3 regions of the Pseudomonas danubii genome follow, and region 1 is predicted to be linked to each of the others. Evidence: predicted binding sites of a transcription regulator. Region 1 holds the regulator's gene; each other region holds the start of a gene.
The links. Region 1 encodes sigma-54, which starts transcription at its own class of promoters, with help from an activator protein. Its sites were predicted from a motif close to ANTGGCATNNANNTTGCTNT; they were not measured.
Positions count from the first base shown of each region.

Region 1 (10,241 bases):
TGGACGGTTGGGCGCAGCAGCTCAAGGCCAATATCGCTCACTTGCAGGACCTGCTGCCGAGCCTGCAGGCCCTGGCTCAGGGCGGCACCGCCGTGGGGACTGGAATCAACGCTCACCCCGAGTTCGCTGCGCGCTTCAGCCGGCAGTTGAGCAAGCTGACCCAGGTGCAGTTCACCCCGGGCAAGAACCTGTTCGCCCTGATCGGCTCACAGGACACGGCGGTCACGGTGTCCGGCCAGCTCAAGGCCACTGCGGTGTCGTTGATGAAGATCGCCAACGACCTGCGCTGGATGAACTCCGGTCCACTGGCGGGGCTTGGCGAGATCGAGCTGGAGGGGCTGCAGCCGGGCTCGTCGATCATGCCGGGCAAGGTCAATCCGGTGATTCCGGAAGCCGTGGCGATGGTCGCGGCCCAAGTCATTGGTAACGACAGCACCATCACCGTGGCCGGGCAATCGGGCAACTTCGAGCTCAACGTGATGCTGCCGATCATTGCCCAGAACCTGCTCGGTAGCATTGAGCTGCTGGCCAACTCCAGTCGCCTGTTGGCGGACAAGGCCATTGCCAGCTTCAAGGTCAACGAGCCCAAGCTCAAGGAAGCACTGTCACGCAACCCGATCCTGGTGACTGCTCTGAACCCGATCATCGGGTATCAGAAGGCCGCTGAAATTGCCAAGACCGCCTACAGGCAAGGTCGCCCGGTGATCGACGTGGCACTTGAACTCACTGATCTGCCACGCAGCCAGCTTGAGGTCCTGCTGGACCCGGAAAAACTCACCGCAGGCGGCGTGTAACCCCAACACCGCTTTGGAGGCTCACCATGGAGCACTGGAAACGCACGATCGAAAGGGCCAATCGCCTCTTTATGCAGGGCGAACTGGTGGATGCTCGCGAGTTCTACCTGCAGGCACTGGCCTTGGCCCAGGTGTTGTTCGAGCGCTGGGGGGATGCCGACGAGGCGGTGGCAGCCTGTGTGATTTCCCATCACAACCTGGCGGACCTGCATTTGCGCCTGAACCAGCCGGAGGAGAGCGCGGAGTACCTCTGCGCGATCCACCAGCGCCTGCTGCAGACCATGCAGGACAGCCGCCTCAGCCCTGCCTTGCGCGAAGCGGCTTTGCGCCAGAGCAGCAAGACCTACGTCGAGCTGCTGAATTTCATCGGTGATCACGGTGAGTACCCCCGTACTCATCGCTTGCTGGACAGCAACGTCGCGGGCCTGTCAGCCGACAGCCCGCTAGCCGACAGCCCCTCTTACGGAGCCCATTGATATGTCCTTTACCTTGCCTGCACTGCCTTATGCCTACGACGCCCTGGAGCCGCACATCGATGCGCAGACCATGGAGATTCACTACAGCAAGCACCACCAGACCTACATCAACAATCTCAATGCCGCTGTAGAAGGCACTGAATGGGCGGGCTGGGAAGTCGAAAAACTGGTGGCCAGCGTCCAGCAACTGCCGGAAAAACTTCGGGCCGCGGTGATCAACCAAGGGGGCGGCCACGCCAACCATTCGCTGTTCTGGGCGGTGATGACCCCGGCCGGCGGCGGTAAGCCCGAGGGTGCCCTGGCTCAGGCAATCGAACAGCAACTGGGTGGTTTCGAGCGCTTCAAGGAGGCGTTCACCAAGGCTGCGCTGACCCGTTTCGGCAGTGGCTGGGCCTGGCTCAGCGTGACTCCGGAGAAAAAGCTGCTGGTGGAAAGCAGCGGTAACCAGGACAGCCCGCTGATGAATGGCAACACGCCGATTCTCGGTCTGGACGTGTGGGAGCACGCCTACTACCTGCGTTATCAGAACCGTCGGCCGGAATACATCAATGCGTTCTACAACGTGATCAATTGGCCGGAAGTCGCTCAACGCTATCAGGCCGCGATGGCCTGATACCTCCTTTCATAACAAGACCTAAGGCCGACTATGGGCACTGAAACACTGGCGATCAGCAGCGGACGGATGTTTCGTTATGCCTTCGGTTCGCTGTTGCTGTTGGCGGGCACTGCGCTGCTGGTGGCTCAAGGGCTGAGCTGGCTGGATCTGGAACCAAGGTTGTTGCGCGCCTTGCAGGGTGGCTCGATCTGCGCGTTGGGCACGGCACTGGGGGCGGTCCCGGTGCTGGTGATCCGCAGAATGCCGATGGCCGTGAGCGATACGTTGCTGGGTTTTGGCGCTGGGGTGATGCTGGCGGCGACGGCGTTTTCGCTGATTGTTCCCGGTATTGCCGCTGCTCAAGACTTGGGCTTGTCTGCCTGGGGCTCCAGTGGCCTGGTTTGCGCCGGCATCATGCTGGGGGCTTTTGGCTTGTTCCTGGTGGATCGCAAGGTGTCGGGAGCCAGCCCCGAAGTGCTGGTAGGTACGGCGGAGCATCCGGTGATTGCGCCACGCATCTGGCTGTTTGTCTTTGCCATCATTGCCCACAACATTCCGGAAGGCATGGCGGTGGGGGTGTCGGCAGGGGGCGGCATGGCGGATGCGGACAGCTTGGCCATGGGTATTGCCCTGCAGGATGTGCCGGAGGGGTTGGTGATCGCTCTGGTGCTGGCGGGGGCGGGGATGTCGCGGGTCAGGGCATTTCTGATTGGCGCCGCTTCAGGCTTGGTGGAGCCGGTCTTTGCCTTGCTCTGTGCCTGGTTGGTCAGTCTGGCGCAGGTGCTGCTGCCGCTGGGTTTGGCCCTGGCGGCGGGAGCCATGTTGCTGGTGGTGACTCATGAAGTCATTCCCGAGTCCCGTCGCAATGGTCACGAAAAGCTTGCCAGCCTCGGATTGTGCATCGGCTTTTGCCTGATGATGGTGATGGATACGGCGCTCGCCTGAGGGCCGTTTGGCGAGTGGCCCGCAGGGGCTTACTCGCCCTCGTCGAAGTAGTTGTTGATCAATGCCACCAGCGCATTCAGCGCTTCCTGTTCTTGCTCGCCTTCGGTCTTCAGATGGATCTTGGTGCCCTTGCCTGCGGCGAGCATCATCATGGCCATGATGCTTTTGCCGTCCACCATTGACTCCGGGCTCCTGCCGGCGCGGATCTGGCAGGGGAACTGTCCCGCTACACCGACGAATTTGGCTGAGGCGCGGGCGTGCAAACCCAGTTTGTTGATGATCTCGATTTCCAGAGCTGGCATCGCGGGGTAGATCCTTTCAGCTAAGGTCGCGGTGGCGAACCTGGACGTTCTTCAGGGTTTTTTGCAACACCTTGCCCAGGCGCTCGGTCAGGTACACGGAGCGGTGATGTCCGCCGGTGCAGCCAATGGCAATGGTCACGTAGGCGCGGTTGCTGGCAGCGAAGCGTGGCAGCCACTTGAGCAGATAGCTTTCGATGTCCTGGAACATTTCTTCGACATCGGGCTGTGCGGCCAGGTATTCGGCCACGGGAGCGTCCAGACCGGATTGGGCGCGCAGTTCGGGCTTCCAGTACGGATTGGGCAGGCAGCGCACGTCAAACACCAGGTCGGCGTCCACCGGCATGCCGCGCTTGAAACCGAAAGACTCCACCAGGAACGCGGTCCCGGGTTCGGGTTGGTTCAGCAGGCGCAGCTTGATGGTGTCCCGCAACTGGTAGAGGTTCAGATTGGTGGTGTTGACCTTGAGGTCGGCCAGATCGACGATCGGCCCCAGCAGTTGAGTCTCATCGTGGATGGCTTCAGCCAGCGAGCGATTGGCACTGCTCAGCGGGTGGCGCCGCCGGGTTTCCGAGAAACGCTTGAGCAGGGTTTCCTCATCGGCGTCCAGATAGAGCACGTCGCACTGGATATGCCGGCTGCGCACTTCTTCCAGCAACTCGGGGAAGCGCGACAGATGGCTGGGCAGGTTTCGGGCGTCGATGGAAACCGCTACCAGAGGTTGTGCCAGTTCCGTGTGAATCAACGCGCGCTCGGCCAGCTCGGGCAGCAAGCCGGCGGGAAGGTTGTCGATGCAGTAGTAGCCGTGGTCCTCAAGAACATCGAGGGCGGTGCTTTTACCTGAGCCGGAGCGGCCGCTGACAATGATCAAGCGCATGGTTACTGACCGTTTTGCTCGTCCAGGACAACCTGATACAAGGCTTCATTGCTGGTGGCACTGCGCAGCCGGTCACGGACTTCCTTGCGATCGAGCATGCTGGCGATCTGCCGGAGCAGTTCCAGGTGTGCGTCGGTAGCGGCTTCCGGAACCAGGAGGACGAACAGCAGATCCACGGGTGCACCGTCGATGGCGTCGAAATCGATCGGAGCGTCCAGGTGCATCAATGCACTGATAGGCGACTCACAGCCTTTGAGGCGGCAGTGGGGAATGGCGATGCCGTTGCCAAAACCGGTGGAACCGAGTTTTTCACGGGCGATCAGGCTCTCGAAGACATCCTGCATCTCCAGATCAGGCACTTCGCGGCTGATCAGGTTGGCAATTTGTTCGAGGGCGCGTTTTTTACTGCCGCCCGGCACGTTCACCAGGGAACGGCCGGGGGTCAGGATGCTTTCAAGTCGGATCATGAGAGGGGAGTGTTAGCGACCCGTGCCTTGGAGAAGGTGGAGTTGCTTTTCCTTATGCTTTTTCAGTTGGCGGTCAAGCTTGTCCGTGAGCAGGTCGATTGCGGCATACATATCGTCATGTTCTGCATTGGCGACGACCTCCCCACCGTGGATGTGCAGGGTGGCTTCGATTTTCTGCTTCAGCTTCTCGACAGCCATGGTGACCTGCACATTGGTAATCTTGTCGAAGTGCCGCTCCAGCCGGTCGAGTTTCTCGCCGATGTAAGCGCGCAGAGGTTCAGTCACTTCGAGTTGGTGTCCACTGATGTTGACTTGCATACAGCTTCTCCTTCGTTGCCAGTGCATAACGCGACAGGCTGGGTTGCCTGCCACCTAGACCGCGTTTGAAACCGACTTTCGGCCTGTTTCAAACACACTCTGAAACGCTGTGGCCAGCCCTGCGGCTACATCAACCGCTTCCGTTCGCTGGAAGGCGCGATCCCAAGGGATTCGCGGTACTTGGCGACGGTACGACGGGCTACCTGAATGCCTTGTGCCTCCAGTAAACCAGCGATCTTGCTGTCACTCAACGGCTTTTTCTGATTTTCCGCAGCCACCAGTTTTTTGATGATCGCGCGGATCGCCGTGGACGAGCATTCGCCGCCTTCGGAGGTGCTGACGTGGCTGGAGAAAAAGTATTTCAGTTCATATATGCCCCGGGGGGTATGCATGAATTTTTGCGTGGTTACACGGGAAATGGTCGATTCGTGCATGCCCACAGCTTCAGCGATGTCATGCAGAACCAGAGGTTTCATGGCTTCGTCGCCGTACTCCAGGAAGCCTCGTTGGTGCTCGACGATCTGAGTGGCGACTTTCATCAGGGTTTCGTTGCGGCTCTGCAGGCTCTTGATGAACCAGCGAGCTTCCTGCAACTGATTGCGCATGAAGGTGTTGTCGGCACTGGTGTCGGCGCGGCGAACAAAGCCGGCGTACTGTGCGTTGACCCGCAGGCGTGGCACGGACTCCTGATTCAGCTCCACCAGCCAGCGCTCGTTGTCCTTGCGCACGATGACGTCCGGGACCACGTATTCGGCTTCGCTGGATTCGATCTGTGAGCCCGGGCGCGGGTTGAGGCTTTGCACCAGTTCGATGACCTGGCGCAGCTCGTCTTCCTTGAGCTTCATGCGGCGCATCAGCTGGCTGTAGTCGCGACTGCCCAGGAGGTCGATGTAGTCACTGACCAGGCGCTGGGCTTCGCTCAGCCAGGGAGTTTTCGCTGGCAGTTGGCGCAGTTGCAGCAGCAGGCATTCACCCAGGTTGCGGGCGCCGATGCCGGCTGGCTCGAATTGCTGGATGCGGTGCAGGACGGCTTCGATCTCGTCCAGCTCGATGTCCAACTCCGGATCGAAGGCCTCGAGAATCTCTTCAAGGGTTTCGTCCAGGTAACCCTGATTGTTGATGCAATCGATCAGGGTCACGGCGATCAGGCGGTCGGTATCCGACATTGGCGCCAGGTTCAGTTGCCAGAGCAGGTGGCTTTGCAGGCTCTCGCCGGCCGATGTGCGAGTGGTGAAGTCCCATTCATCATCATCACTGCTGGGCAGGCTGCTGGCGCTGGTCTGGTAGACGTCTTCCCACGCGGTGTCCACCGGTAGCTCGTTGGGGATGCGTTCGTTCCATTCGCCTTCCTCGAGGTTATCCACCGTGGGGGCGGTTTCCTGGTAGGAGGGTTCCTGAATCTCGGTGTTGGGTTTGGACTCGGTGTTGTCGGCCAAGGGGTCGCTGTTGTCGAAGTCTTCGCCATCTTCCTGGCGTTCGAGCATCGGGTTGGACTCCAGGGCCTCCTGGATTTCCTGTTGCAGGTCCAGGGTCGACAATTGGAGCAGGCGGATGGCCTGTTGCAGCTGCGGTGTCATCGTCAGCTGCTGGCCCATTCTCAGGACTAGCGATGGTTTCATGGCAGGGGCTTAACACCTTATTTGCCGGCGCACATGCGCCATCCACTACAGGGCGCCGGAGCGCCAAACATAAGCAAATTATATGCCTGAAACTGAAGTGTTTGCCTAGAGCGCTGTAACAATAAAATCAGTAGGGATTTATTGTTCCTGGCGCTCTGGCATCTAGCCCGACACCTCAGCCTTTACAGGCGGAACTCATGGCCCAGGTAGACTTCCTTGACCAATTCGTTGGCCAGGATGGTCTCGGAGTCGCCTTCGGCAATCAGTTGCCCGTCATTGACGATATAGGCGGTTTCACAGATGTCCAGGGTTTCGCGGACATTGTGGTCGGTGATCAGCACCCCGATGCCCTTGGCCTTCAGGTGGTGGATGATCTGCTTGATATCGCCGACCGAGATCGGGTCCACGCCGGCGAAGGGTTCGTCCAGCAGGATGAACTTGGGCGCGGTGGCCAGGGCGCGGGCGATTTCCACGCGACGGCGCTCACCACCGGACAGGCTCATGCCGAGGTTGTCGCGGATATGGTTGATGTGGAACTCCTGCAGCAGGCTTTCCAGTTCCTGGCGACGGCCGGCCTTGTCGAGTTCCTTGCGGGTCTCGAGGATGGCCATGATGTTGTCGGCCACCGACAGCTTGCGGAAGATCGAGGCTTCCTGTGGCAGGTAGCCGATGCCGGCGCGGGCGCGACCGTGCATCGGTTGGTGGCTGACATCCAGGTCGTCGATCAGGACGCGGCCCTGGTCGGCCTGGACCAGGCCGACGATCATGTAGAAACAGGTGGTCTTGCCGGCGCCGTTGGGGCCGAGCAGGCCGACGATCTGGCCGCTGTCGATGGACAGGCTGACATCACGCACGACCTGACGGCTCTTGTAGCTCTTGGCCAGGTGCTGAGCTTTCAGAGTTGCCATTACTGGGCCTTTTGCTCGTCGGTTTTCTTTTTCGGCTGGATGACCATGTCGATCCGCGGACGTGGCGCGGTGACCGAGCTGCCATTGGCGCGACCGGCGTTAGCCACTTGCTTGACGGTGTCGTAGACGATCTTCTCGCCTTCGGTGGTGTTGCCGTCGTTGATGACCTTGGCTTTGTCGATCAGCACGATGCGATTCTGCTGAGCGTGGTACTGGATGGTCACGGCGTAGGCCTGAACCGGTTTCGGGTCGGTCTGCTTCTGCAGCTGCTCGAAGTAGGCGAGGTTGCCCACCGACGTCACTACGTCGATTTCGCCGCTCTGGGCTCGGGTGATGGTCACGGTGTTGCCAGTGATCTTCATCGAACCCTGGGTGATGATCACATCGCCCTTGTAGGTGGCTACGCCGTTCTTATCGTCCAACTGGGCGTCGTCGGCCTGGATGCGGATTGGCTGTTGGCTATCGTTCGGCAGAGCCCAGGCGCTCACGCTTCCCAGTGCTGCGCCCAGACTGAGCAAAATAGGGAGGGTTTTAACGAGCCTCATACTGTCCTCTTACGTTCGATAGCAGGTTCATCCTGCCGTCTTTCAAATACGCTTTCATTCCCTTGGCCGTAGTCACGCCGCCGGCGCCGTCGATTCTAACGGCTTGCTCGGTCTGCGCATATTGCTTCTGCGGGAATACTGTCATGCGGCTGGTGGTGATCAGCAGGTTGCGGTTGCGCTCATCAGTGCGGGAAACCCGTACCGAATCGATCAGCTCGACCTCGGTGCCGTCCGGATTGACTTCGCCGCGCTCGCTCTGGACGTGCCAGGGGAAAGTGGTGCCGCGGTACATCTGCAGGTCCGGCTTGGTCAGCAGCGTCACTTCGCTGGCCTTGACGTGCTCCACTTTGTCCGAGGTCATTTCGTACTGCAGCTTGCCGTCAGGAAGGTACTGCACGCTGCGAGCGTTGATCACGTAATAGTCGATGGCGTTGTCGTCGACCTGCACTACCGGCTTGTCGAGGAAGCGCTCAGGGCTGATGTTCCAGTAACCGACCGCCGCGAACAGCAGGGCGATGATCCCGAATATCAGGATGTTGCGAATCTTTTTACTCAGCATGGGAGGGCTCTATAAATAAGCGGCGTTGGCTGCTTCAAGGCGGTCCTGGGCTTGCAGGATCAGCTCGCAGAACTCCCGGGCAGCGCCTTCGCCACCGCGGGCTACAGTGATGCCATGGGCGTGTTCGCGGACAAAGCCGGCTGCGTTGGCCACCGCCATGCCCAGGCCGACACGGCGGATCACCGGCAGGTCGGGCAGGTCGTCGCCCAGATAGGCGACCTGTTCATAGCTTAGGCCCAGTTGGGCAAGAAGTTCGTCCAGCACCACCAGCTTGTCTTCACGACCCTGGTAGAGGTGGGGAATCCCCAGGTTCTTGGCCCGGCGCTCCACCACAGGGGTCTTGCGCCCGCTGATGATCGCCGTCTGCACCCCGGCGGCCATGAGCATCTTGATGCCTTGGCCGTCGAGGGTATTGAACGTCTTGAACTCGCTGCCGTCCTCAAGGAAGTACAGGCGACCGTCGGTCAGTACGCCGTCGACGTCGAAAACCGCCAGCTTGATGTTTTTACCGCGTTGCAGCAGGTCGGCACTCATTACATCACTCCCGCGCGCAGCAGATCGTGCATGTTCAAGGCGCCGATCGGCCGGTCTTCCTTGTCCACCACCACCAGGGCGCTGATTTTATGGTCTTCCATGATCTTCAGGGCTTCGGCTGCCAGCATATCGGCGCGTGCCGTCTTGCCGTGAGGGGTCATGACCGAGTCGATGGTGGCGTGATGAATATCGATGGCGCGATCCAGGGTGCGGCGCAAGTCGCCGTCGGTGAAGATCCCGGCCAGGCGGCCATCGGCCTCCAGGATCACGGTCATGCCCAGGCCCTTGCGGGTCATCTCCATGAGCGCGTCCTTGAGCAGGGTGCCCCTTTGCACGTGTGGCAACTCGGTGCCTTCATGCATCACATTCTCCACCTTGAGCAGCAGACGGCGGCCCAGGGCGCCTCCGGGATGGGAGAAAGCGAAGTCTTCGGCGGTGAACCCGCGAGCTTCCAGCAGGGCCACGGCCAGGGCATCGCCCATGACCAGGGCGGCAGTGGTCGAGGAGGTCGGCGCCAGGTTCAGCGGGCAGGCCTCGTGTTCGACATGCACATTGAGGTTGACGTCGGCGGCCTTGGCCAGCGGCGAGTCAGGGTTGCCGGTCAGGCTGATCAACTGGATGCCCAGGCGCTTGATCAAGGGCAGCAGGGTGACGATTTCGTTGGTGGAGCCGGAGTTGGAGAGGGCCAGGATCACGTCGTCGCGAGTGATCATGCCCATGTCGCCATGACTGGCTTCAGCCGGGTGGACAAAGAAAGCCGTGGTGCCGGTGCTGGCCAGGGTGGCGGCGATCTTGTTGCCGACGTGCCCGGACTTGCCCATGCCGACCACTACCACGCGGCCTTTACTGGCCAGAATCATCTCGCAAGCGCGTACGAAATCTGCATCGATATGGGGCAGCAAGCCTTCTACGGCCTGAAGTTCGAGGCGGATGGTGCGTTGTGCTGATTGAATCAGGTCGCTGGATTGGCTCATGTCTGAAATCGTATAGCCCGATGAAAAGGCGGCGATTATAGCGGTAATGAACAAATCCCTCACGCAAGTTCGTCAGCCTTTATCTGGCCGGTATTAGGATTCCTCCGATTTTGCCTGTCTTGGACCTGAACGTTCACGGCTTCGGCCTTGGGGGCTCCGTATCAGCAGTGATATAGTTCGCCGCCAGTTCGGCCTGCCCAGGGGCACGTACTCCCGGCAGGGAGCCAAGCGTCCGAGTGATAGGCTGCATCGCAAGGAGTTTAGATGAGTGCCGATAACGCCTACGCGGTCGAGCTGAAGGGACTGTCCTTCAAGCGCGGTACGCGCAGCA
Region 1 covers NZ_CP116502.1:2,249,253-2,259,493, forward strand. Annotated here, with positions in the region: gene PFZ56_RS10390 (aspartate ammonia-lyase) at 1-794, shown strand, start outside; gene PFZ56_RS10395 (hypothetical protein) at 821-1,270, shown strand; gene PFZ56_RS10400 (superoxide dismutase) at 1,272-1,883, shown strand; gene PFZ56_RS10405 (ZIP family metal transporter) at 1,917-2,810, shown strand; gene PFZ56_RS10410 (HPr family phosphocarrier protein) at 2,840-3,112, opposite strand; gene rapZ (RNase adapter RapZ) at 3,129-3,986, opposite strand; gene ptsN (PTS IIA-like nitrogen regulatory protein PtsN) at 3,989-4,453, opposite strand; gene hpf (ribosome hibernation-promoting factor, HPF/YfiA family) at 4,466-4,771, opposite strand; gene PFZ56_RS10430 (RNA polymerase factor sigma-54) at 4,897-6,390, opposite strand; gene lptB (LPS export ABC transporter ATP-binding protein) at 6,573-7,298, opposite strand; gene lptA (lipopolysaccharide transport periplasmic protein LptA) at 7,298-7,843, opposite strand; gene lptC (LPS export ABC transporter periplasmic protein LptC) at 7,830-8,402, opposite strand; gene PFZ56_RS10450 (HAD family hydrolase) at 8,412-8,936, opposite strand; gene PFZ56_RS10455 (KpsF/GutQ family sugar-phosphate isomerase) at 8,936-9,910, opposite strand; gene PFZ56_RS10460 (ATP-binding cassette domain-containing protein) at 10,175-10,241, shown strand, end outside.

Region 2 (10,241 bases), 2.1 Mb from region 1:
TGTTGCCGGTGGCGGTAACCGAGGCCTGTGCCGGTCTGGTGGAGCGGGCTCAACCGCGCAATCCCTTCGTCTATATCTTCTGCTCCGGATTCTTCGCCGCGGCCCTGTCGGCGCTGTTGTGCCTGCTTTGTGGCCTGGGGCTCTTGTGGCTTGATGGGCGTTTCGCCATGCCCGAATGGCTGGAGGATTTTGTCGGCTACCTGTGGCTGATCATCTTTCCCGAGGCATTCATCAACGGCATGGTGATCAGCGCCCTGGTGGTGTTCTGCCCGGAATGGCTGGAAACCTTCAATCGCACCCGCTACCTCAGTGCGCCCTGGAAGGATGAGGACCCGCGCCCTTGATCCATATCAACTCCGAGCCTGGGGCCGCGCTGCATGCTCGGCAAAAATCTCAGGAGTGCGGTCATGAGCGTCTATCAGTGGGCCCGGCAAGAAGTGCGCGACAGTCTGCACAGTGCCCAGCAGGAAGGGTTTGAACCGGGTTTGAGCCTGCGGGCGCTGCTCAGCGCGGTGGTGCAGCAGAGCAAGGGCGTACGTAGCATCGAGGATCTGGCTGACGAGCTGCAGTTCCTCGCGGAGAACCTCGACGACGATCAGGACTACAGCTTCATGCGGCCCTGATCGGCGTCGGTTCGAGCACTCAGTGAGCGCGGGGCGGCAGTTCTTCCGAGAACAGTTCGTCCTCGGCATCCGGGCTCACTGGAATCTTGTGTTCCTCGGCGGCCCAGGCCCCCAGGTCGATCAATTTGCAACGGTCGGAACAGAACGGCCGGTTGGTGTTGGTCGCGGTCCATTCCACGGGGGCGCCACAGGTTGGGCATTCGACGGTCAGGGGTTGGCTCATGACTGGCCTCCACGCAAAGTTAGGTAAAAGTGATGCAGGCGTTCGACCTCGCTGCGCAACCAGGCGTGATCGCGGTCGTTGACCAGCACATCGTCGGCGTGACGCAGGCGCTCCTCGCGGCTGGCCTGGGCCTGGAGAATCGCCTGGACCTGCTGTTCGCTGATCTGGTCGCGCTGCAAGGTGCGTTCGATCTGCAATTGTTGCGGCACATCGATCACCAGAATCCGTTGGGTCATCCGGAACTGGCCTGACTCGATCAGCAGTGGCGACACCAGGATCGCGTAAGGCGATTCTGCACGGGCCAGATGGCTGACGATCTCCTCGGCAATCAGCGGGTGCAATAGCGCCTCCAGCCAGCGACGCTGTTCGGGGACTTCGAAGATCAGCTTGCGCAGTGCCGCGCGATCCAGTTGGCCGTCGGCCTGCAGCACGCCGTCACCAAAGTGCTGGGCAATCTGTTCCAAGGCCGGGCGGCCCGGTTCCACCACCCAGCGAGCGGCGTGATCGGCATCGATCACATGCACTCCCAGGTCGATGAAGTGCTGGGCGGCAGCGCTTTTGCCGCTGCCGATGCCGCCGGTGAGGCCGAGGGTCCAGGGTGTGTTTACGGAGCGAGTCATTGGAAACCGACAAACTGCAAATAGAAGTCGGTCATTTGACCACCCCAGAGCAAGGCAATCCAGCCGGCAATGGCCAGAAAGGGGCCGAAGGGGATGGGCGTCGAGGTCTTGGCCCGGTTCAGGCGCAGCATGACAGTGCCGAGAATCGCTCCCACCAGCGAGGACAGGAGCAAGGTCAGCGGCAGGATCTGCCAGCCGCCCCAGGCGCCAAGCATCGCTAGCAGCTTGAAGTCGCCGTGGCCCATGCCGTCCTTGCCGGTCAGCAATTTGAACAGCCAGAACACTGACCACAGGCACAGATAGCCGAGTACCGCGCCCCACAGGGCATCCTCCAGGCTCGCCAGTACCTCGAAGCTATTGGCAATCAGTCCCAGCCACAGCAGTGGCAACACCAGCACGTCTGGCAGCAGTTGGTGATCGGCATCGATCAGGCTCATGGCCAGTAACCCCCAACTGAGGATCAGCAGCAGGCCCGCGGGCCAGCCAAAACCGAAGTGCCAGGCGACGTACGCCGAGATCAGCCCGCAAGCCAGTTCGGTTAGTGGGTAGCGCGGGCTGATGGCGGTCCTGCAGTGGGCGCAACGGCCCCGCAGCCACAGATAGCTGAGCAGGGGAATGTTTTGCCAGGGGCGGATCGGTTGTGCGCAATGGGGGCATTGGGAGTGGGGCAGCAGCAGGTTGTAGGGCGCCGCTACAGGCTCCGGGGGCAGTCCCAGCACTTCGTGGGCTTGAGCCCGCCAATCGCGTTCAAGCATTTTCGGCAGGCGCCACACCAGCACGTTCAGAAAGCTGCCTACGAGCAGCCCCAGTACCAGGGCCGCAGTCACGAAGGCCAGGGGGTAAAGGGTCATGGCTTCAGTCAAGGACATGTTCAGATCGCTGTGCCGAGTTGAAAGATGGGCAGGTACATGGCAACCACCAGGGCGCCGACGATACTGCCCAGGATGACCATGATCAACGGCTCCATGAGGCTGGTCAGGCTGTCGACCAGGTGGTCCACCTCGACCTCATAATGCGCTGCGACTTTTTCCAGCAGATGATCCAGCATTCCGGACTCTTCACCGATGGCGGTCATCTGGATCGCCATAGTAGGGAAGACGCCGCTGGCACGCATGGCAAAGTTCAGTTGCATGCCACTGGCCACCTGTTGGCGGATGCGTTCCACCGCTTGCCTGAAGACCTTGTTGCCGCTGGCTCCGGCCACTGAATCCAGGGCCTGGACCAGAGGCACGCCAGCCGCGAAGGTGGTGGCCAGCGTACGGGCGTAGCGGGCCACTGCGGCCTTGTACAGCAGCGGGCCGGCCAAGGGCAGGCGTAGCAGTCCCTGATCCACACTGTCCCGCAGGCGCTCCGAGCGCCGATAAGCCTGCCTGATCCCTACCCCCATCAGCAGGCCGGCGCTGAGCAACCATCCGCCGTGGTTCTGGATGACATGGGAAAGGGTGATGACCCATTGGGTCAGTAGCGGCAATTGGGCGTTGAACCCGGCGAACAGGCTCTGGAACTGGGGAACCACCTTGGTCAGCAGGATGCTGCTGACCAGGACGGCCACGCCGATCACCGCCACGGGATAGACCATGGCCTTTTTTACCCGGGCCTTGAGGTTCTCGCTTTTTTCCCTATGGGTGGCGACCCGTTCCAGCAGGGTATCCAGGGCGCCGGACTGTTCGCCGGCCTCCACCAGATTGCAGTACAGCTCGTCAAAGTGGCGCGGATGTCGGCGCAGCGCCGTGGCCAGGCTGGAGCCAGCCTCGATGTCGCGTTTGAGGCTGGCCAGCAGTTGGCGCATCAATGGCTGGACGAAGCTCTCGGCAATGATTTCGAAGGCTTGCAGCAGTGGCACTCCGGCCTGCATCAGGGTTGCCAGTTGCCGGGTGAACAGGGCGATCTCCCGTGCCTTGATTCGTTGGCCCGATCGGAGCCAGGCCCTGGGCTTGCGGCGTACCCGGGTTGGAGTGATGCCTTGCCTGCGCAGCTGAGCTCGGATCAGCGCCGGGTTTGCAGCGCTCAGCTCGCCGGCCAACTTGTGGCCCTGGCCGTCGGTGCCTTGCCAGAGATAGACGCTGGCCACAGGTGCTTTTACCGCCATGGTTCAATCCTTGATGCAGGGGTGAGCTTCTTGAAGCCTAGCCGCCGGGCACCTGACGCATAGGGGCGCTAGATGACGAAATTTGTCAGTTTGTGCAACTCCTCGTACTCAAGGCCATGGGCTATCAGCGCTGCAGGCCTTGAATTCCGTGGGGCTAACCTTGGCACAGGGCGTGCTTCAAGCCTTGCTGATTACCCACGGAGCATTCTTGCCAGGAGGCAACTCATGAAACATCAATCCGCTTTTACCCTGATCGAATTGCTGGTGGTGGTGGCCATCATCGGCATTCTCGCCACAGTGGCGATGCCGCTGTATTCCAAGTACCAGGTGCGGGCCAAGATGATGGCCGCGTTGGCCGAGGCGTCGGCGCTGAAGGTCAATATCGAGGACCTGCTTAATCAGGGAATCGACCCGACTCTGGCCCTCGCCGGTGGCACGCCCTTGACGTTGAACTGCCGAATGAGCGCCGAGGGCACTGCCGCCACCGGTGAAGGCAGTATCGGCTGTACCCTCCTCAATGCTCCGGGGGCGGTGTTGAACAAGACTCTGGTACTGAGCCGTTCGCCAGCTTCGGGATGGACGTGCAACACCACAGTGGAGGCCGACTATGCGCCCAAGGGCTGTGCCGCGCACGACACCTGAGTCCTGGCAGGCTGTTGGGGGTGGGCTTGATGAGCTGCGTCGAAAAAAGCCGCAACTTGCATGCAGATTGTTGGGTGGTCATGCATTTTGCATGATGCTGATTCTTTGCGTTATCTATAACTTATTGTTTTTTATGGGTTTTTTATGTGGTCTGGACTTGGCACAGCACCTGCAACATCCCTCATAACCCTGTTGCCAGGACACGGCGCAGGCTTTCTAAAAGAACAGGAGTTACTCGTATGAAGAAGTTCGCTATCGCTGCTGCAACTGCTACCGCTCTGACCCTGACCATGTCCAACGCAGCATTTGCGCAGACCACTCAAAGCACCCAGTCGCCTATGGTCGTGGCTGCCGGTGAAGTGACCAAGGCCAAAGAGGCCACCTCCGATACCTGGATCACCACCAAAGTGAAAAGCGATCTGGTAACCGAGAAAGGCATTCCTGGCACCGACATCAAGGTTGAAACCAACAAGGGCGTCGTCTCGCTGTCGTCCACTGTTGCCATTACCGAGGCGCAGAAAGCCACAGCAGTGGCAATCACCAAGAAAATCAAAGGCGTTCAAGCGGTCTCTGCCGACGGCCTGAAAGCCGAGTAAGACCCCAAGCTTCTCGCCTGGACAGGGAGAGGGGGCGGTAGACGAGCCAAGCGATACGTCTGCCGCTTCTTTCAAAGGTTCATGCGGAAGATCACAAGGATGTGATCATTACAGGCCCCGGCACTTTGTGTCGGGGCCTGTTCTATTGGGCGGGGAAGTGGCGCTGCTTGAGGCCGGCGCGGGCCTTACTCGCTGTCCAGGTGCAGCGGAGTGATCACCTTGCCGTCGCTTTCGGCCTGGCCGAGGTTGGCATCGATGAAGTAGACCCGGTCATCGGCCAATTGGCCCTTGTCCACCAGGAAGTCCTTGATGCTGCTGGCCCGTTCCTGGCCCAGTTGGCGCAGCAACACGTCGCTGCCGCTCCAGAACTTGATCAGCCCCTCACGCAGTTTGGCACTGCGCTCGTCGCGGCTGAGCTGGGTCCATTCGGCCGGAGGTTGCTGTTTCAGGCGGGTGCGGTAGATGCCTTCCAGCAATGGCGCTTTCTCGCCCTCGGGAACCTGCAGTAAGGACGCCTGGGCCGGCACCTTGTCGCCGCGCCGTTGCAGGATCTTGTAGTAGTTGTACTGGTACTCGCGCTCCAGACGCTGTTCGGCGATCAGCGGACCATCGCTGCTCTGGGCGCTGGTGCCTTCGATCTCCAGGCGCAAGGTCGGACGCTCCTTGAGGGCCTTGGCCAGGGTGGTGAGGGCTGACTCGGACTCTTTGCTCAGTTCGCTGGAGCCAGGAGCGAAAGACACACTGCTCAGGTCTTCAGAGTCGCCGCCGGTGACCAGGCCGCCAATGAACTTGAAGGGGGCCTGGGCGGCTCGCAGCACCAGGTTGCGCAGGGTCTGCCAGACGATTGGCATCACGCTGAACTGTGGGTTGTTGAGGTCGCCGGAAATTGGCAACTCGATGGAAATCTTGCCGTCGGTGTCTTTCAGCAGGGCTACGGCCAGGCGAATTGGCAGGTCCACGGCGTCTGGGCTGTCGACCTTTTCACCCAGTTGCAGTTGTTCGACCACCAGTTTGTTCTCGGCCTTGAGCTGGCCCTTGGTGATCATGTAGTGCAAGTCGAGGTTGAGTCGGCCCTTGCGAATACGAAAACCGGCGAACTTTCCGGAATAGGGCGTCAGGGTGGTCAACTCCACTCGCTTGAAGCTGGTGGCGATGTCCAGTGCGGCCATTGGATCGAAGGGGTTGACGCTGCCCTTGATGGTCACTGGAGCGTAGCGGTCGACCTTGCCCTTGACGTCGACTTCCGCCGGCTTGGCCTGGCGGCTGTCGATGGTGCCGATATGCCCGTTGAGTTGCTGGACTGCCGTGGCGAAGTTTGGTGTCAGGCTCAGGTCGGCGAAGTTGGCCGAACCATCGTTGATGGCGATTTTACCAATGTGAATACCCAGTGGCTTGCTGGAACTTGGGGCGGGTTTGCCCGAGGATTTGCTGCCGCCGCCTGCGGGTTGTGGAATCAGCAGGTCGTCGATATTGGTGGTGCGGTCATCGTTGATGATGAAGCGCGCATAAGGCTGCATCAGGTTGACCTGGCTGATGGTCAGGCTGTCACCGTGCTGATAGTTCAGGCCCTCCACCACCACTTGTTTCCACTTCACGAAGTCGCGGGTCTTGAGGGTGTCCAGGGTGTGCAACTGATCCACTTCGGCCCGGCCGGTGATGCTGAAGGTCAACGGTTCGACTTTCTTCAGGTCCACTGCCAGGTCGCTGCCGAGCATGCCGCTGCGCAGTTCCAGGCGAATGAACGGGCTGATGTAGGACTGGGCGACCCGCAGGTCGATGTCCTTGGTCTGCACCTTGAGCTTGGCGGTGATGGGGTTGAGGTTGACTTCGCCGGTGGCGCTGACCTTGCCTTGTTTACCCAGGCCGGTATCGAGCTTTAGGGTGAAAGGCGACTGGTTGAGGCTGTCGAAGTTTTTCAGATCCAGGTTCAGCGGGCCAACGTCCAGCGCCACGGCCGGTTTGGCTTGGCGGTCGGCCAGGTGCACCTGATAGTTGCGCAGTTCCACATCCTTGAGCAGTACCTGCCAGGGCTTGCTGGGGACTGCGGGTTCCTTGGTGGTATCGGCTGTGGCTGGCTGAGGCTTGGCTGCCGGCTTGGCGGGTTGGCTGGCGAAGAGCTTTTGCCAGTCCAGTTGGCCATCGGCTTCAAGGGCGGCCCAGGTCTCCAGTTTCTGGCTGCGGATCTTGCCGACTATGACGTGCTGCTTGGCCAGGTCCACCGTCGCTTCGCTGATGTCCAGGCGCTCCAGGCGCGCCAGCGGGCGACCGTCCGGGGCTTTGATGGCGAATGGCGCAACGCTGATGGAGGTGTTGTCCAGCAGCAGTTCGGTTTCCTTGGTCAGGCTGAATTTATAGTGGGTGCTGAGGTTGACCACGCCGTCTTCCAGCACCAGCGGCACGGCGTCACGTACATAGGGCCACCAGGCTTTCATCTTGCCGTCGGTGACTTTCAAGGTGCCTTCGGAAGCCAGCGGGGTCACGCTGAAGTTGCCGCTCCAGTCGATCTGTCCGCCTTCCGGGCCGGTGGCCACCAGGGTCATGTCGGCGCTGTCATCCGGCAGGGTGCTGAGGTTCTTCAGTTCAAAGTCGAGCTTGTTGTAGAGAAATTCGATGGGCTCGCTGGGGCGCAGGTCCTTGAAGTGCAGATAGCCGCCCGCCAGCTTGATGCGTTCAATGCGAACGGGAAACGGCTTGGCGTCGGGATCGCTCGGGGTCGGTTCGCTGGCAGGCAGCTTGAACAGGGCCAGGAGGTTGAGCTTGCCTTCCTTGTCGAAGAGGATCTCGGTCTTGGGCTGGTCCAGTTCGACGTCCGCCAGATGCAGAGCGCGTTTCCACAGACTGTCCAATTGCAGATTGGCGTAGAGGCGCTGGAAGGCAATCTGTTCCTTGCCCGGTTCGCCGACGCTCAGGCCCCAGAGGGTCAGTTCCAGGCTGAAGGGGTTGAGTTCGATACGCTGGATATGGGCCGGGGTCGTGGCGTAGTTGGCCAGTTGCTGGTTGGCCACCCGCAAGGCGATGCCCGGCAAAATCAGAAAGCCCAGCAGACTGTAAAGGGCGAGAGCGGTCAACAAGGCGCAGAGAGCGCGAATCAATCCTTTGGTCATGCGAGGCTTCATCTATCTGGATCGGAAGTGCCTTGGAGTATGGCACGCGTTTACGGTTCCGAAACCATCACAGTCTTCAGGATTGTTCAGATTTTTTGCCCCTGATCAAAGTTGCAGGATCAGTGTTTTCAGCGGCGGTTGTCCGTCCTGGGAAGGGAAGTCCGCAGCAGGGGCAAGGACCTGGCAATCGCGTACTGGCCGCCCGGCTTTCTCGGCGCAGCGCAGCACTTGTTCTCGCCATTCCTGCAACGACACCTTGGCCAGGTTGTTACAGCAGATCAGCACACCCTCTTCGGCAGTGGCCAGCAGCGCCGGCTTCAGCAGGCTCTGATAATCGCGCAGCAGGTCGACGGTGCCGAAGGCACTCTTGGCCCAGGCCGGAGGGTCCAGCAAGACCAGATCGTATTGGCGTTGTTCAAGACGTGGGTAGCTGGGGAGCTTCTGTCCGCGTCGCTGACTGATGGGCAGGCCCGCCAGTTGGCGGATCGCAGGGAAGTAGTCCGACTGCACGAACTGCATGCCGGGTAGCTGCGGGTTGAGTTGGCCGTTTTCCCGACCTACCGCCAGATTGCCTTCGGCGAAGTCCAGGTTGAGGACCTCCCGGGCGCCTCCGGCCGCAGCGCAGAGGCCGACACCGCAGGTATAGGCGAAGAGATTGAGCACGCTTTTCCCGGCGCTGTGCTGCTTGACCCAGCCGCGAGCGTTGCGCAGGTCGAGAAACAGCAACGGGTCCTGCCCGGCATGACGGCCACGGACACGATAATTCAACCCCCATTCATGGCCGACCAGATCCTCCAGGGCACTGTCGTCGGCGCGGTATACCGAGTCTTCACGGTCGATACGCGAGTTGCCGCGGGAGCGATCGTTGTAGACCAGCAGGGTCGACTGGTTCAGCTGTTGATTAATGGTTTCGTGCAATTGCAGCAGGGCATCGCGTTCCAGCGTTTGGTGAAAGCTCTGTACCAGCAACTGCGGCCCATAACGGTCGACGGTCAGGCCACCGGCGCCTTCCTGGCTGCCGTGGAACAGGCGATAGCAGTCGGTGCCTTGCTGGTGCAGTTCGGCGAGCAGGTCTTGACGGTGATCGAGGGCGGCGCGCAGCGCCTGATTCAAGGAAGACATGCAGGGCGCCTTGGAGAAGAGGAATAAGGCGCCGCAGTTTACCAGCCTCCTGCCCGTTGTAGGAGCCAAGTGCTGGCGAAGGCGATCTCACGGACTCTATGGCCAAGGCCACGCCCTGACTGCCGCCGATGATCACTTTGGCATCGCCGCAGCCAATGGCCTGGGCGCTCAGGTGCAAGACCTTGAGGCCGGAGCCGCAGACTTTGCTCAGGGTCGTGGTGGGCACGGCGTGGTGCTGGCCGGCCAATTGCGAACTGTCTGGGCGTGTTGTGCATGAGCGGTCGTCTTCTACAGACCCATGCGTCGTTTCGCTCGATGCACCGAACTGTCACGCACCGCCCAGCGCAGCATCGGCGTACTGCGTTTGACGCTGGCTCGAATCAGCTGGCGTTGCAGCGGGTTCTGATTGACGTCAAGCATGGCGCTGGCCCAGTCCGGCAGCAGGTCGATACCGGCCTGCATCATCAATGAGCCAAAAGGTTTGGCCAGGCGACTGGGAGCTGGAGCCGCCTGTAGCAGGCGCAGAACCTCGCGACTGCGATCGTCGCACAGCAGTTGCGGACGCATGGCCTGCAGGTAGTCGGCCACCGCCCGCCGCGAGCGGGGCACATCCCGGGCGCCGAGACGTTCGGCGATCAGCGCGATCTCGTTGTAGTAGCGGTCCTGGTCTGCCCCTGACAGGCGAGGGTTGAGGTAACGCAGGTGGGCGGCGAGAAAGTTGCTGACTTCCGCCACATGCACCCAGGTCAGCAGGTCTGGATCGCTGGCGGCGTAAGGACGGCCGTCAGGAGCGGTGCCCACGATATGCAGGTGAATAGTGCGTACTTTTTCGATCAGCCATTCGGCGTCCTGACGGGAGCCGAAGGTGGTGCCGGAAATGAACTGGCCGGTGCGGCGCAGGCGGCCGATCATGTCCTGGCGAAAGTTCGAGTGGTCCCAGACCCCGGCCAGGGCCAGGGGGTGCAGGGCTTGCATCAGCAAGGCACTGATGCCGCCGATCAGCATGCTGCTGAAGTCGGCGTGTACCTGCCAACTGACCGAGCCCGGCCCGAACAGGCCGGGGTCGCCCTTGGGATGCTCCAGGTCGAGTTGCCCCAGGGAGAGGCCAGACAAGCTCATGACCTGGCTTTCGATACGGCTGCGAATGAATTCCATGACAGCTCGGTGCGGGTAGTGAAAAAAGGCGCGGCCGTGGCCGCGCCGGTTTCAAGCGTTCAGGCGC
Region 2 covers NZ_CP116502.1:186,098-196,338, reverse strand. Annotated here, with positions in the region: gene PFZ56_RS00970 (energy-coupling factor ABC transporter permease) at 1-344, shown strand, start outside; gene PFZ56_RS00965 (hypothetical protein) at 408-623, shown strand; gene yacG (DNA gyrase inhibitor YacG) at 643-846, opposite strand; gene coaE (dephospho-CoA kinase) at 843-1,466, opposite strand; gene PFZ56_RS00950 (A24 family peptidase) at 1,463-2,335, opposite strand; gene PFZ56_RS00945 (type II secretion system F family protein) at 2,338-3,555, opposite strand; gene PFZ56_RS00940 (pilin) at 3,781-4,197, shown strand; gene PFZ56_RS00935 (BON domain-containing protein) at 4,437-4,793, shown strand; gene PFZ56_RS00930 (DUF748 domain-containing protein) at 4,979-7,897, opposite strand; gene PFZ56_RS00925 (class I SAM-dependent rRNA methyltransferase) at 8,003-9,019, opposite strand; partial or broken gene PFZ56_RS00920 (hypothetical protein) at 9,201-9,245, opposite strand; gene PFZ56_RS00915 (oxygenase MpaB family protein) at 9,308-10,174, opposite strand; gene acs (acetate--CoA ligase) at 10,226-10,241, opposite strand, start outside.
Region 2: PFZ56_RS00940 (pilin) is a predicted target of sigma-54. The motif match lies at 3,715-3,734, and genes of this name have one in related genera.

Region 3 (10,241 bases), 2.8 Mb from region 1:
GACGTGTGGGTTGCTCACCGGGAGTTCGCGCCTTCCCGGGATTTTATTCTTGCCTGCTTGAAATCCTGAACGGGTGATGCGTATTTTGTACGGGTCGCCGTTCGCGGCTCGTATAACAACAAGGATTGAGTCATGACAACCGATGGCCACAGTTCACTCGCCGAGCGATTGACGGGCATTGATGAGATTGAATGCGTCACTGCGGATCTCAATGGCGTGCCGCGGGGCAAGGTGATGACAGCCGAGGGCTTCCTCGAAGGGCGGCGTTTGCAGATGGCTCGCGGGGTGCTGCTGCAATGCATCATGGGCGGGTATCCGCCGGCACGGTTTTACGGCAGCGATGACGGTGACCTGGCGCTCAATGCCGACCCTCGGCAGATTCATCGTCTGCCCTGGAGCCAGACGCCGCGGGCTCTGGCCATTTGTGACGCGGATGAGCTCAGTGGCGAAAGTTCGCGACTCTCCACCCGCGGCCAACTCAAGCAGGTGATCGCACGCTATGCGGCCCTGGGGCTGGCGCCGGTGGTGGCTACGGAACTGGAGTTTTTCGTGTTCGCCGCCAATGACGATCCGGCACAGGCTTTTCGGCCACCGGTAGGCCTGGACGGTCGACGAGAGGAGGGCTACTCGGCATTCAGTGTCAGCTCCAACAACGGCCTGCGGCCGTTCTTCAAGGAAGTCTACGAGTGCATGGCGGCCATGGGCCTGCCTCGCGATACCTTCATGCATGAAATGGGTGTCAGCCAGTTCGAGATCAACCTGCTGCACGGCGATCCGCTGTTGCTGGCAGACCAGACCTTCCTGTTCAAGCACCTGCTCAAGGAAGTGGCCCTCAAGCACGGACTGATCGTGGTTTGCATGGCCAAACCTCTGGCGCATACACCGGGCAGTTCGATGCATATTCACCAGAGCCTGGTGGAGATCGGCAGCGGGCGTAATGTCTTCAGTGACGATGCCGGGCAGCCGACGGCGATGTTCCGCCATTTCATCGGCGGGCTGCAGGCTGGGCTGGCGGATTTCACCGCATTGTTCGCGCCCAACGTGAACTCCTATCAGCGCTTGTGCCATCCTTACGCTTCGCCGAACAATGCCTGCTGGTCCCATGACAATCGGGCTGCGGGGCTGCGTATTCCGGCCAGTTCGCCGGTGGCGCGACGGGTAGAGAATCGCCTGCCGGGCGCGGACGCCAATCCGTACCTGGCGATTGCCGCGAGCCTGGCAGCGGGCTTGCACGGGATCGAGAATGAGCTTGAACCCACGGCAGCGATCCAGGGCGAGTTCGAGGTTCCGGACAATCTGTCGCTGCCTTGTACCTTGCATGCGGCGCTGGAGCGTCTGAAGCGTAGTCAGTTGGCAAGGGAACTGTTCGGCACTGAGTTCATCGAAGGCTACATCGCTTCGAAGACCATGGAGTTGACCAGCTTCTTTGATGAAATCACTCCCTGGGAGCGGCGTGTGCTAGCGGCCCAGGCATAACCGAACCGTCGCTGGTCGGGCCCTGATTTGCCAAGGGTCCGACACCTCATTCAAGGAGCCGCTCGGAACGCCGATGCGCCAAATCTGGAAATCCTTTCGAGCGCTTTATTTCGCCTCGCTGATGATGTTGATCGGCTCGGGTCTGCTCAGCACTTATCTGGCTCTTCGCCTGGCCGCCGACCATGTCGATGGCCTGTGGGTGGGTGCCTTGATGGCGGCCAACTATTTCGGCCTGGTATTGGGGGGCAAGCTGGGGCACCGGTTGATTGCCCGGGTCGGGCATATCCGCGCCTACGCTACCTGTGCCGGGATCGTCGGGGCGGCGGTGCTCGGGCACGGATTGGTGGACTGGCTGCCGGCCTGGCTGGTGCTGCGGATGATCGTCGGCCTGGGAATGATGTGCCAGTACATGGTCATCGAAAGCTGGCTCAACGAGCAGGCCGACGCCAATCAGCGCGGGCTGGTGTTCAGCGGCTACATGATCGCCTCTTACCTGGGGCTGGTTCTGGGTCAGTTGATTCTGGTCATGCATCCCGCTTTGGGGCTGGAACTGTTGATGCTGGTGGCCCTGTGCTTTGCCCTGTGCCTGGTGCCGGTGGCCATGACCCGGCGTATTCACCCGGCGCCTCTGCATCCGGCGCCGATGGAGCCGCGCTTCTTTATCAAGCGAGTTCCCCAGTCACTGAGTACCGTGCTGGGATCGGGGTTGATCGTGGGTTCCTTCTATGGCCTTGCGCCGCTCTATGCGTCGCAGCAGGGCTTGAGTACCGAGCAGGTCGGTCTGTTCATGGGGAGCTGCATTTTTGCCGGTCTGGTGGTGCAGTGGCCATTGGGCTGGTTGTCCGATCGCTATGATCGGGCGTTGTTGATTCGCTGCTTCGCGCTGTTCCTGGCGGTGGTGGCCTTGCCTCTGGCGATCCTGCCGTCGGTCCCCCTGGAGATGCTCTTTGTCCTCGGGTTCCTTTGTTCCCTGGTGCAGTTCTGTCTCTATCCGTTGGCGGTGGCTTTCTCCAATGACCACGTGGAAAGTGATCGTCGGGTGTCGCTGACGGCGATGCTGCTGGTGACCTATGGCGTGGGGGCGAGCATCGGTCCGTTGGCGGCTGGGGTACTGATGAAGTTGTTCGGCAGTCAGATGCTGTATGCCTTCTTCAGTTTCTTTGCCCTGGTCCTGGTCTGGAGGATCCGGCCGAAGGCGGTGACCAATCTGCATCAGGTGGATGATGCGCCGTTGCATCACGTCGCCATGCCGGACAGCATGTCCAGCTCACCTCTGGTGGCGGCCCTCGATCCACGAGTGGATGAGCAGGTGGTGCAGGATCAGATGCAGACGCCCGCGCCGGACGCCGCGCCTGCAGCGGAGCCTGAGACGCCGCAAGCGTCGGATGAGGCGCTGCCCGATGAATGCGCTCGGGATCATTTAAGCGGGGCTCGGCCCTAGAAACGAAAAACGGGCAGTTGCCGCAAGGCACTGCCCGTTTTCATTGGTGCGTGGGGCTCAGAGATCGTCTTTGTCGAAGCGCCGCGCTTCACGCTGTAACTGATAGACGAAGCGCTCTACCTGACGCTGCACCAGGCCGCTCATGTTGTGAAAGCGTACGCCGGCAAAGGTGGTGTCGATACGTTCCTCGTGATGCAGGTAACGCAGTTCGACCGGGGCGGTCATGCTGCCGAAGGGCAGGGCGGCAATAAAGCGCTCGTACACCTGGCCCAGTTGCAGGCGCGAAGAGATATCGCCGTCGAAGCGCAACTTGCAGCCGGTAGCGGAAATATCCAGCAGCTTGCCGGTCAGAGGGGACTTGAGTTTTTCGCCGCTGAGTTCGATGTCGACCAGTTGCGCCAGCTTGAGTGCGGCGCGGAAGGCGTTGCGGCGCTGGTGGTAAACCACTTCGTCCGGCAGGGTGGCCCGGTAGCAGCGACCGCCATTGGACTCGTCGAGGGTCGGCAGGCCGTTGCTTTCCCAGGCGATGCGCACGCCTTCATGAAAGCCTTCAACACGAAATGGCTCGCCCGCCAGCATGAATCGCTCACCGTCGCGGGGGATCATTTCATCGAGGGCAATCATGTTGCTGTCGCGGTCCACTTCCACCAGATAGCTCTGGAAGCGCTGGCTGCGCTCATGGAAAGTGATGATCAGCGGGTCGTGGCTCTCTTGCAGCAGCCGCAGGTTGGAGGAAATTTCCAACGCAGTGGTGAACACCTTAGGTGGCTGCGGAGCATCTTCCGCGTTTGAGGCGTTGAACACGGTTCATCAATCTCCAGACAAAATACAACTACACGCAGGGTCTGGCATTTTGCCAGCATGTTTCACGGCTTGATAGCGCGCGCTCATTTTTGGGGCTTAAGCCTGACTGAGTGGGCGGGGCTTCGCAAGCATAGAGGTAGAGCCGCGGGCGTCATAAAGAGCTGGGGGTTCGCCGCCGTTGAGGATTTTCAGCTGGTTGGCGGTGGTGGCCTGTTGAATCTGGATCGAGCGGCCGTTGAGTTCGTTGGTGGCCTGGCAGTCGGCGAGCAACTGGGTCAGCAGGTTGCCCTGCTCGAGCAGTTGATCGCCCAGGCTGGAGTGACTGGCCAGTTCTTCGAGGCCTGCACGATTGCTCGGCAGGTTCAGGCTGGCAAGGATCTCTGTGCGCTTACGGCCATGCTGTTCCAGCAATATGACCAGGGCCTGCTTCTGCGCCAGGATATCCTCCAGCAGCGGCATGTCGCGGCCGTGCAGGGCAATGGATTCGGCTCTGAGCAGCTCCAGCAGTTGTTGAGCTGGAGCAAGGTCGTCATTGATCAGTTGCAGTAGATTGATGTCGTGCATGGCTGGCCTTGGGGATTAAGCGTCCAAAAGCCTGGCGCAAGCCTGTGGCTAGCGCTGGGCTTCGAAGTTGAGCAGTTTGCTGGCTACACGGTTGCTGTCGACCTTATAGCTGCCATCGGCAATGGCTTGCTTCAACTCGGCCACGCGGGCCTTGTCGACAGCAGGCTGATCGCGCAGCTTGTCGGTGATTTTCTGCAACTGTTGAGCCTCATTGCTGAGGTGTACCGATTCCCCGCTTTTGCTGGTCTCGGCTGCAGTCGTCAGCGCAGCGGATTTGCCGGCATCGCCGGTTTCCTTGCTGGCGCTGGTACGCGTACTGCCTGTCAGTGAGGGGGAGCTGTTTAAACGGCTGAAGTCGATGACCATGATGAAGAAAACCTCTGGGTATTTGGACGCTTGCCATGTTTTCGGCCATACCCTGAAAAACTTTAGGCTCGATTGTCGACGAGCCAGCGCAGGTATCTGCGACCCGTTATCGGCCACAGTTTAGGGAACGAGCGAGTCGAGCGCCAGTTATCTACATGGCCACTTCCACCTGCCCCGGCGCGGTGACGCGAGCCTTGATCACTCGTTGCGAGTTCAGGTTCTTGACCCTGATCTGCTCGCTCAGGCCGCCGTTGGACAGTGCCTCCCCCGGCATCCGCACGTTCAGGGTGCCGCTACGTGCCGAAATCACTACCTGATCGCCCTTGCGTACTACTTCAGCCTGTTCCAGGTGACCCAGAGTAACAAGCTGGTCGGCGACCATTGGTCGGACAAGTTTCTGACCAATGGCCTGGTCCACGGAAGTCAGGTAGCCCTGATTGTTCAGGCTGATATCTCTCTCGCGCAATACCACGTCTTCTGGCTCGATGATCCCGGTGCGTTTGAGTGGGCGCGAAGTGGTGACCACTTCGCGAAACAGTTTGACCTGGGCTGGCACGAACACCGTCCAGGGTGAGCCTCCCTCGCAGCGGACCTTGACCGTTACCCGCCCCAGTGGCTGTGCTGGACTTTCCAGGCTCGCTGTCAATTCCTTGTCGCAAGCAGGCATGCGCATACGCGGATCCAGCTGGTTGACTTGGATTTCGTAGCGTCCTTCCGTTTGACTGGTAGCCAGGTAGTCTTCTACCGTGAATTCAAGAAACCCTTGAGTGACGCCGATAAGTAGATCAGGCAGGGTGACCGAATCAGCAACGGCAGGGCCGCCAGGGTTTAGGATACATAGCGCCGACATCCCGCAAAGCAATGCGCGGTAGGGGGATGTCAGGCGTCGGAAAAATGTCGTTTTGGCGTTCATAACAGTTAAAAAGCAAGCGCCGTGCCGTTTAGTGATGAGCGTGCGTCGGATCTTAAAGCTTTGGGGAGTCTGGGCATGGCTGGTGTAATGGATTCGGTAAACCAGCGCACGCAATTGGTTGGGCAGAATCGCCTGGAGTTGCTGCTGTTCCGTCTGGACGGTGAGCAACTCTACGGGATCAACGTATTCAAGGTTCGCGAGGTGCTGCAATGCCCCAAGTTGACCCTGATGCCCAAATCCAACCCTGTGGTGTGCGGTGTCGCGAATATTCGAGGGGCGACCATTCCGATCCTGGATCTGGCAATGGCCACAGGTTCGGGGGGGTTGCAGGATCAGAGCAATCCGTTCGTCATTATCACTGAGTACAACACCAAGACTCAGGGGTTTTTGGTGCGCTCGGTGGAGCGTATCGTCAATATGAACTGGGAAGAGATCCATCCGCCGCCCAAGGGCACGGGGCGCGATCACTACCTGACGGCGGTGACTCGGGTGGACAACCAGTTGGTCGAGATCATCGACGTTGAAAAGGTTCTGGCGGAAGTCGCCCCCACCTCCGAGTCTATTTCGGTGGGCGTGGTTGACGTCGAGACTCAGCACAAGGCTGTTTCCTTGCGGGTGTTGACCGTTGACGACTCGTCAGTGGCGCGCAAGCAGGTTACTCGCTGCCTGCAGACTGTGGGTGTCGAGGTGGTGGCGCTGAACGATGGCCGGCAGGCGCTGGACTACCTGCGCAAGCTGGTGGATGAGGGCAAGAAGCCGGAAGAGGAATTCCTCATGATGATTTCCGACATCGAGATGCCCGAAATGGACGGTTACACCCTCACGGCCGAGATACGTAGCGATCCACGCATGCAAAAGCTGCATATCATCCTGCATACTTCGTTGTCAGGGGTGTTCAATCAGGCGATGGTGAAGAAGGTCGGTGCCGATGACTTCCTTGCCAAGTTCCGTCCTGACGACCTGGCATCCCGGGTAGTAGACCGGATCAAAGCAGCAGACCACAGCTGAGGGCATCAGCCCCCGGCGAACATAAGATTTAAGAGGCGGCAGCATTGTCTACGGGTAATTTGGATTTTGAACAGTTCCGGGTCTTCCTGGAAAAAGCCTGTGGTATTTTGCTCGGGGAAAACAAGCAATATCTTGTCTCGAGCCGTCTCAACAAACTGATGGAACAGCAAGGCATCAAAACCTTGGGTGAGCTGGTTCAGCGGATTCAGACCCAGCCGCGCAGCGGATTGCGCGAGATGGTGGTGGATGCGATGACGACCAACGAAACCTTGTGGTTTCGTGACACCTATCCCTTCGAAGTATTGAAGAACAAGGTGCTTCCCGAAGCCATCAAGGCCAGCCCCAATCAGCGCTTGCGGATCTGGTCGGCGGCATGCTCGTCGGGGCAGGAGCCCTATTCCTTGTCGATGTCCATCGATGAGTTCGAGCGCAGCAACATGGGCCAGTTGAAGATGGGGGTGCAGATTGTTGCTACCGATCTGTCCGGGACCATGCTCAATAACTGCAAGACCGGCGAATACGACAGCTTGGCCATCGGCCGTGGTTTGTCGGCCGAGCGCCTGCAGCGCTACTTCGACCCTAAAGGGCCGGGGCGCTGGGTGGTCAAGGCGCCGATCAAGAGCCGGGTGGAGTTTCGCTCGTTCAACCTGCTGGACAGTTACGCCAGCCTTGGCAAGTTCGACATCGTGTTCTGTCGCAATGTGCTGATCTACTTCTCGGCTGAGGTCAAGAAGGACATCCTGATGCGCATTCACGGCACGCTGAAGCCTGGTGGTTACCTGTTCCTGGGCGCTTCCGAAGCGCTCAATGGTCTGCCGGATCATTATCAGATGGTGCAATGCAGCCCTGGAATCATCTACCAGGCGAAATGATGGGTGGTGCAGCAATAGAAAAGGAGGCCTCAGGGCCTCCTTTTTTGTGGGTGCCATTTTATCGGGTGGCCGGGCGAAAAGCGGCAGGTCGATTGCCGCTTTGCCGGCGTTTCGCGGAAATCCATTGCCGCTTTTCTGGCATTGCCGCCTTGCCGCTGCCGTAGAACCCTTGATTTATGGGGGTCTTTGACTTGGCACGTAGCTTGCTAAGTCAAGCTTACGAAAAATCAGGTCACCCAAAGGTTTCCGACATGAGCATCAGCTTCGATAAAGCGCTCGGTATTCACGAACAAGCTCTTGGCTTTCGCGCCAAGCGTGCCGAAGTGCTGGCCAACAACATCGCCAACGCCGACACCCCGAACTACAAGGCTCGGGATCTGGATTTCTCCGCTGTGCTCGCCGAGCAGAACGAAAAGGTCAAGAGCGGCAGCTTCGCGTTGAACATGACCAACACCCGGCATATCGAAGCCCAGGGCCTGAGCAGTGGCGCCGAATCGCTGCTGTATCGCACGCCGATGCAACCCTCGATCGACCAGAACACCGTGGATGCCCAGTTGGAGCAGTCGAGCTACGCACAGAACTCGGTGGACTTCCAAGCCAGCTTCACGCTGCTCAACAGCAAATTCAAAGGGCTGGTTGCAGCCCTGCGCGGAGAGTAATCCATGTCCCTTGCCAGTGTTTTCAATATTGCCGGTAGTGGCATGAGCGCTCAGACCACTCGTCTGAACACCGTCGCCAGTAACATCGCCAACGCCGAGAGCGTGTCGTCGAGCATCGACCAGACTTACCGCGCTCGTCATCCGGTGTTTGCCACCATGTTCCAGGGCGCCCAGAGCGGTGGCAGCGATTCGCTGTTCCAGAACCAGGATGCTGCAGGCCAAGGCGTTCAGGTGCTGGGCGTGGTGGAAGACCAGAGCAATCTGGAAGCTCGCTACGAACCGAATCATCCGGCTGCAGATGCCAAGGGCTACGTCTTCTACCCCAATGTCAACGTGGTGGAAGAAATGGCCGACATGATTTCCGCCAGTCGCTCGTTCCAGACCAACGCTGAAATGATGAATACCGCCAAAACCATGATGCAGAAGGTCCTGACCCTGGGTCAGTGATAAGGGGCGAAGCCAATGAGCGTTACTGATACCACCAGCGGTCCGTCCCTCAAGGATGTACTGGCCAACTCGTCGAAGAAGACCGCGAAAACCACCAGCGCCGACGGCCTGGCGGCAGCGACGAACAGCGCCACCGGCAAGCAGGCCCTGGGCAAGGACGCGTTCCTCAAGTTGCTGGTGACCCAGCTGAACAACCAGAACCCGCTGGATCCACAGGACAACAGTGCGTTCGTTGCCCAGTTGGCGCAGTTCTCCACCCTGGAAGGGATCACGACCCTTAATACCTCGGTGAACTCCATCACTGGCAATTACAAATCCTCTCAGGCTCTGCAGGCTTCGTCCCTGGTAGGTCGCTCGGTGATCGTCCAGTCCGGCACCACACAGGTTGACACCAGCAAGAGCATGACCGGTTCGGTGACCGTTCCGTCCAGCGTCAGCTCGGTCAAGGTGACCATCACCGACAAGGATGGCAACACCGTCAAGACCATCGACATGGGCAGCCAGAAGGCCGGCAACGCCAGTTTTGTCTGGGATGGCACCATGACCGATGGCACCAAGGCGGCCCCGGGTAACTACACCTTCAAGGCCAGCACCACCATTGATGGCAAGGGCACTGACCTGATCACCTACCTGCCGGCGACGGTCAACAGCGTCACCATCAGCCAGACCGGCGGAGAGTTGATGCTGAACCTGGCAGGAATGAGCAGCCCGATTGCCCTGTCCAAAGTACAAACCATTGGTATCTAGAGCCGACTAACCGGCACAAGGAGTGGAATATGTCTTTCAATATCGGCCTTAGCGGTCTCTACGCTGCCAACAAACAGCTGGACGTCACCGGTAACAACATCGCCAACGTCGCGACCACCGGTTTCAAATCTTCCCGCGCAGAATTCTCCGACGTTTACTCGGCCACCAAGCTGGGCAGCGGTACTCAGGTGATTGGTAACGGCGTACGCCTGTCCAACGTTTCTCAGCAGTTCACTAACGGTGATATCAACAACACCGGCAACGTGCTGGACATGGGCATTCAGGGGCAGGGCTTCTTCGTGCTCAGCACCAATGGCTCGCTGACCTACACCCGTGCCGGTACCTTCAAGACCGACAAGGAAGGCTTCATCACCAACAGTGATGGCACTGCGCGCCTGCAAGGTTATGCCGTAGATGCCAACGGCAAGATCATCAACGGTGTACTGACCGACCTGCGGATCGATACCTCGAACCTGGCGCCCAAGCCAACCGACTCGATCTCCTCGACGATCAACCTGAACTCCGATTCGACTCCGATCAATGTGGCCTCGACCGCTCCGGCCTATGTGTTCAATCCGACCGACAACACCACCTACACCAAGTCGTTCAGTACCCCGGTGTATGACTCTCAGGGCAACAAGCACGTCATGGATCAGTACATGATCAAGACGCCGAACCCCAATGAGTGGCAAACCTACACGCTGATTGATGGTCGCAACCCGGACGGTACTGCATTCACCATGGCCAACCAGTCGCCGATCACCATGACGTTCGACTCGTCGGGCAAGCTCAGCACCATTACCCCGCCAGCTGCGCCAGGGACTACGCCGTACACCATAGCCGGCAACAAAATTGTCATGTCGGCTGCCGCCTGGACTCCGGGTACCGTCACCAATGGCGTATTCGCCCCTAACGGCGCCAAGCCTGCGGCGAACGGTGTCAGC
Region 3 covers NZ_CP116502.1:6,187,407-6,197,647, reverse strand. Annotated here, with positions in the region: gene PFZ56_RS27800 (glutamine synthetase family protein) at 235-1,476, shown strand; gene PFZ56_RS27795 (MFS transporter) at 1,550-2,917, shown strand; gene PFZ56_RS27790 (flagellar brake protein) at 2,975-3,721, opposite strand; gene PFZ56_RS27785 (flagella synthesis protein FlgN) at 3,818-4,285, opposite strand; gene flgM (flagellar biosynthesis anti-sigma factor FlgM) at 4,334-4,651, opposite strand; gene flgA (flagellar basal body P-ring formation chaperone FlgA) at 4,803-5,564, opposite strand; gene PFZ56_RS27770 (chemotaxis protein CheV) at 5,640-6,572, shown strand; gene cheR (protein-glutamate O-methyltransferase CheR) at 6,617-7,444, shown strand; gene flgB (flagellar basal body rod protein FlgB) at 7,696-8,103, shown strand; gene flgC (flagellar basal body rod protein FlgC) at 8,107-8,550, shown strand; gene flgD (flagellar hook assembly protein FlgD) at 8,566-9,297, shown strand; gene flgE (flagellar hook protein FlgE) at 9,327-10,241, shown strand, end outside.
Region 3: flgB (flagellar basal body rod protein FlgB) is a predicted target of sigma-54. The motif match lies at 7,635-7,654, and genes of this name have one in related genera.